One region of the Ochrobactrum sp. EDr1-4 genome, then DNA from elsewhere that is predicted to be linked to it. Evidence: predicted binding sites of a transcription regulator. Region 1 holds the regulator's gene; the other holds the start of a gene.
The links. Region 1 encodes PhoB, which activates phosphate uptake and scavenging genes when phosphate is short. Its sites were predicted from a motif close to TGTCATNNANCTGTCAT; they were not measured.
Positions count from the first base shown of each region.

Region 2: ACOZHT_RS11525 (UDP-2,3-diacylglucosamine diphosphatase) is a predicted target of PhoB. The motif match lies at 1,158-1,174, and genes of this name have one in related genera.

Region 1 is NZ_JBLZOF010000001.1:1,041,630-1,044,785, reverse strand. It holds gene pstB (phosphate ABC transporter ATP-binding protein PstB) at 1-238, shown strand, start outside; gene phoU (phosphate signaling complex protein PhoU) at 308-1,030, shown strand; gene phoB (phosphate regulon transcriptional regulator PhoB) at 1,151-1,837, shown strand; gene ACOZHT_RS05135 (cell wall hydrolase) at 2,472-3,156, shown strand, end outside.
Region 2 is NZ_JBLZOF010000003.1:94,993-98,148, forward strand. It holds gene ACOZHT_RS11520 (NADP-dependent malic enzyme) at 1-867, opposite strand, end outside; gene ACOZHT_RS11525 (UDP-2,3-diacylglucosamine diphosphatase) at 1,229-2,074, shown strand; gene ACOZHT_RS11530 (glycosyltransferase family 1 protein) at 2,074-3,135, shown strand; gene dgcA (N-acetyl-D-Glu racemase DgcA) at 3,105-3,156, opposite strand, start outside.

The sequences.
Region 1 (3,156 bases):
GCCTTGTTCGGCACTCGATCCGATTGCAACGGCAAAGGTTGAGGAACTGATCGACGAGTTGCGTCAGAACTACACCATCGTCATCGTGACTCACTCGATGCAGCAGGCTGCTCGTGTGTCGCAGCGCACAGCGATGTTCCACCTTGGTAATCTGGTGGAAGTCGGTGATACCGATGTGATGTTCACGGCACCGACCGAGAAGCGCACGCAGGACTATATCACTGGTCGTTTTGGCTAACCAATATTTCAGCAAAAGCAGGAGCCGATTGCGGTTCCGCTTCCTGCGTTTTTAATCGAGAGGTCTATGATGGCGTCCCAGCATACTGTTAGCGCATACGACGAAGAACTTCAGTTCCTGACCCACAAGATCGCCGAAATGGGCGGTCATGCGGAGCGCATGGTTGAGCAGTCGGTTGCAGCGATTGTGAATGCCGATAACGCACTGGCACAGCGCGTCATCTCCGACGATCTTATCCTCGATGCAAGCGAGCGCGAGATTGACGACAAGGCCGTCATGATTATCGCAAAGCGTCAGCCAATGGCTGTTGATCTGCGTGAAATCATCGGATCAATCCGCATTTCCGCTGATCTGGAACGCGTGGGCGATCTTGGCAAGAACATCGCGAAGCGCGTTGCAGCCGTTTCAGAATCCCGCCAGCCGGGCAAGCTTTATCGTGGTCTCGAAACCCTCGCTGAACTGGCACTGACACAGTTGAAAGACGTGCTCGACGCCTATGCAACGCGTTCGGTGCAGCAGATCAATATCGTTCGCGACCGTGATGACGAAATTGACTCGATGTACACCTCGCTGTTCCGCGAGTTGCTCACCTATATGATGGAAGATCCGCGCAACATTTCAGCCTGCACGCATCTTCTGTTCTGCGCGAAGAATATCGAGCGCATTGGCGATCACGCAACCAACATTGCTGAGACCGTCTATTACATCGTGACCGGCCTGCAGATGCCTGCGGAACGCCCGAAAGAAGACCTGAGCCACGGTATTGTCGTGGACGAGGCGCGTAAATCCTGATGAGATTTGCGCCGTATGATCGCGGCGCAAATTATTCGCATATGTAAGAAAACGCGGCGGCACGCGGCTGAACGGGGGAGTTGCATGTGCCGCCACGCTTAACTCAATAGGAAACACTGCATGTCACAGGCACCTAAGATTGCTGTGGTTGAAGACGAAGAAGCGCTGAGTGTGTTGTTGCGCTATAATCTTGAAGCCGAAGGCTATCACGTCGATACGATCTTGCGTGGCGATGAAGCCGAGATTGCACTGCGTGAAAACGTGCCGGATCTTCTCATTCTCGACTGGATGCTACCGGGTGTGTCGGGCATTGAACTTTGCCGCCGTCTGCGTCAGTGGCCGGAAACCGAACGTCTTCCGGTAATTATGCTGACTGCGCGTGGCGAAGAAAGCGAACGTGTTCGCGGCCTGAGCGTTGGTGCCGACGATTATGTGGTCAAACCGTTCTCGACCCCTGAACTGCTTGCGCGTGTTAAAGCCATGCTGCGCCGTGCCAATCCAAGTGTTCTGTCGCATGTGCTTAAAGTCGGCGAACTTGTGCTCGACCGTCAGCAGCACCGCGTTTATCGCAAAGAAAAAGAAATTCGTCTTGGACCGACAGAGTTCCGCCTGCTTGAATATTTCATGATGTCGCCGGGCCGCGTTTTCTCGCGTAGCCAGTTGCTTGATGGCGTATGGGGACCGGATATCTACGTCGATGATCGCACGGTCGACGTGCATGTCGGACGCCTGCGCAAGGCGATCAATTTGGGGCGCATGCTCGATCCGATCCGCACTGTGCGCGGTGCTGGCTATTCTTTCGGCTAGTCATCAGAGTTCATTTCACGCGTTAAGAATGGCCCGTTGCTCAAAAGGCATCGGGCCATTTTTGTTGCAAATTTCCAAATTCCGATTCGTGTTGTTGATGAAAATCCGTTCCATATCGGCTCGTATCACACGATGTTACAGTTCATTTCAAAGATTTGACTGAAACTGGACATGATGCTCGTGAGAGACGCATGTTCTGATTATTTCAGCGCCAATTTCTATGTCTTAGCAGGATTTTACAGCAGTCATGAATTAAGGCAGCTCTATGGTGCGCGCTGCATTGCAATTGAATCGCGTGTAATCAATACCTTATAAGATTTAAGTGGTTGCGTTAACGATTTGTTAATAATTTAGAACGGCTTAGCTCAGGTTATTGGCCAAAGATTCGACGTGTTGAGTCTCTCGGTTTCAATATGGCTGTGAATTTGAAATATGATTTTTTGCCTTGTTTTTGCCGAAAAATTCTTAATTCTTGCACTCTAAGAAGATTAGCAGAACGTTTGAATTTTAATTTTCGTTCGATTTGGCTTGAACGCCAGCCTGATTTTGCAGCGCCTTGGTGGCGCTTTAAAAGCGGAAGCAGACTGGATCAGTTAAGGGTCGTAATGATGCGCCTAATTAAGAGATTGAGCCGTTGACGCGCGCTCGTAAATGGAAACTGCCGGTTATTCTCGGTTTGCTCGTGGCACCTTTTCTGGTGACGGGCTGCACGACAACTGGTGGTACGAGCAAGACCAAGACCGAAAAGACAGCGGCTGTAAGCCACGTTAAGTCGGTCAATGGCGTGAAGACTTTCACTTACACCGCGAGAGATCGCGAATGCCTCCAGCGCGCGATGTTTTTTGAATCAAACCGTTCAAGCCCTGATGGTTTGATGGCTGTCGGTACTGTGGTGATGAACCGCCTCGCATCGGGCAGCTACCCCGATACAATTTGTGGTGTGGTTGGGCAGAAAAACCAGTTTGCACCGGGCGTTTTGACCCGCAAGATGAATTCCAACGCTTTGCCAGATGTTCAAGCAGCTGCTGATGCAGTTCTTAAAGGCAAGCGTCATCCATCTTTGAAGAACTCGATGTTCTTCCATACTGCAGGGCTCAAATTCCCTTACAACAATATGCATTATGTGCTGGTTGCAGGTGGAAACTCCTTCTACGAAAAGCGTGGTCGTGACGGCGAATTGCAGAACCCGGTTCCGCAAACGCCTTACAACCTTGCTTATGCGTCATCGCCACAATCGCCTTCCATGCCTGAAGGGCCGTTTTATAACGTGACCACGCAGCAGGATGGAACTGTTCCTGAAGTTCAGCCGACTGTTCAGG
Region 2 (3,156 bases), on a different contig from region 1:
ATTTTCGGCCATCTGCTTAAGCAATTCAGGCTTAAGAACACCTGCAGCTGAAAGACCAAGAAACACATCTGCGCCGCCAATAACATCGGCCAGTACACGTGCGTCTGTTTTCTGCGCGTAAACGTCCTTCCAGCGGTCCATAAGCACCGGACGACCTTCATAGACCACGCCTTCAAGATCGCAGACGAAAATATTTTCGCGCTTAGCGCCAAGTTTAACGAGCAGATTTAGGCATGCGAGAGCCGCAGCACCCGCGCCAGATGTTACAATCTTGGCGCTCGTAATATCTTTTCCTGCCAGTTCCAGACCATTCAGGACGGCTGCAGCAACAATAATCGCGGTTCCATGCTGATCGTCATGGAACACCGGAATATTCATCTTGGCGCGAAGCTGCTCTTCCACTTCAAAACATTCAGGCGCTTTAATATCTTCGAGATTGATGCCGCCAAAAGTTGGCTCAAGCGCAGAAACCACATCGACCATACGGTCGATTTCCAGCGCGTCGATTTCAATATCGAAAACGTCAATGTCGGCGAATTTCTTGAAAAGAACAGCCTTACCTTCCATCACCGGCTTGGATGCAAGCGCGCCGATATTACCGAGGCCGAGAACCGCAGTACCGTTTGAAACAACGGCTACCAGATTACCACGCGCCGTATATTCGGCAGCGGTGGATGGATCTTCATGGATTGCAAGGCAGGGTGCTGCAACGCCCGGCGAATAAGCAAGCGCAAGATCGCGCTGATTGCCGAGTGGCTTGGTCGCTTGAATCTCAAGCTTTCCCGGCTTGGGATAACGATGGAAGAACAGGGCCGCTTCGTCAAAATCCGAACGCGTGGAAGTGGAGGGGGTCTTTTTCTTTGTCATTATCGCATCGCTTTCCGGTTCATACGCGCGGCTGAAGGGGGAACCACACAATGACGCTTATTTGCGCCTGTTGAGCCAATATCGTTCTTATCTCAAACTATCAAATCACTACAGGCATGATTTCGAGAAGCAGTTATTCCGCAATCGCAGGGTTTCTCAGCAAACCAGCCTATTATTTCATCAGACATGCCACCAGCGGACACCTGCAATCAACCAGATTCTGGTTGACGCGCCGAAATGTCCACCGCTCTGGTAGCTCATTTGCATCACAACTTTCAATTCACAATGCCCGTCATATGTCTGTGACATGAATCGGGTTTTGTCTGCTCAGTTTCGGGTTGCCAGATGGAAGGACAACCACATGAGCGAAGAACAGATCGAACCAAAGAAATATCGCACATTGTTTATTTCAGACGTGCATCTTGGTTCGAAAGCAGCTCAGGCCGAATTGCTTTTGGATTTTCTGCGTACTCACGAAGCCGAAACCATTTATCTGGTTGGCGATATTGTCGATGGCTGGCGTCTGCGCCGGAACTGGCATTGGCCGCAGGAACATAATGATGTTGTTCAGAAGCTTTTGCGCAAAAGTCGCAAAGGTACTTCAATCATCTACATCGCGGGCAACCATGATGAATTTCTGAGAAATTTCCAGGGTACGCATTTTGGCGGCATCGAAGTGATGAACCGCGCGATTCACGAAACGGCAGATGGCCGCAAATTTCTCGTCATTCACGGTGATCAGTTCGATGTAGTAGTACGTAATGCGCGCTTCATCGCCTATCTTGGTGATTGGGCTTATGACACGGCGATCTGGATTAACACGGTCATGAGCCGTGTGCGCGCAAAGTTTGGATTGCGTTATTGGTCATTTTCCGCTTGGGCAAAGTTTCGCGTTAAGAAGGCCGTTAACTTCATCGGAAATTTTGAAGACGTCGTATCCGAAGAAGCTCAACGCATTGGCGTTGATGGTGTGATTTGCGGCCATATTCATCATGCAACTATCAGTAAAATGAATGGTGTTGAATATATAAACACTGGCGACTGGGTGGAAAGCTGCACAGCCGTTGTTGAGCATTTTGATGGTCGTATGGAACTGATTGAATGGACGGATCGTCTGGGACAACGACCTCAGCTTCCTGCAGCTGGCGACAATGGCAAGATAATACGGCTCCCCAGAGTGGCACGTAAAGTGATGAACGGCAGCTAATGAAGAAACTCGTCATCGTTACCGATGCCTGGCATCCGCAAGTCAACGGCGTTGTGAGAACACTGGCCAAGTGCTGCGAACTGATGACTGAACGTGGCTACGAAGTTATCGTTATCTCACCACAGGATTATCGCTCTTTTCCATGCCCGACCTATCCTGAAATCAGGCTGGCAATGACAACGCCATCTGCATTTCAGCGAAAGTTGATTGATTTACAGCCTGATTATGTTCATATCGCCACTGAAGGTCCGTTGGGTTTTATGGCGCGGCGTGCGTGTATGAAAATGGGCTGGAGCTTTACCACCAGCTTTCATACCCGCTTTGCGGAATATGTCAGGGATCGTTTTCCAATTCCGCTAAGCTGGACATATTCGTTTTTACGCAAATTCCACAATGCCGCATCGCATACGCTCGTCCCAACACAGTCTATTCTCACCGACTTGCATTCGCGTGGGTTTACGGGACTTGAGTTATGGACGCGGGGCGTGGATCGTCGCTTATTTCATTCGCGAAGCGATGTGAGGAAAGATTTGCCGCAGCCCGTATTCATTTGCGTGGGGCGTGTGGCAACCGAGAAAAACCTGCCGGCTTTTCTGGAATTGGATTTGCCCGGAACGAAACTCATCGTCGGAGATGGTCCAGCACTTCATGATCTGAAGAATCGGTTTCCCGACGCCGTTTTCATTGGCAAGAAAGAAGGCGACGCACTGGCTCAAGCCTATGCATCAGCCGATGTATTTGTGTTTCCAAGCAGAACCGACACTTTTGGTCTGGTTCTGCTTGAAGCGATTTCATCGGGTTTACCTGTTGCCGCTTTTCCAGTTCCGGGATCGTCCGACGTTGTCGGTGCGACCGGTGCTGGTGTTCTCTCAGAAGATCTTCGCGCCGCTTGTCTGGCAGCGCTTGAAATGCCTGCATTCGATCCTGCGGAGGTGTTAAAACCTTTCACATGGGACGCCTGTGCAGATATTTTCGAGAATGTCCTTGCGGCAACAAACAGTGTCAAACAACGATCGGGCCACTTACATAATCAGCCCCAGAGCGTTGCCTCCGGCGGATAAACAAGCGCGCCGTAATATCGC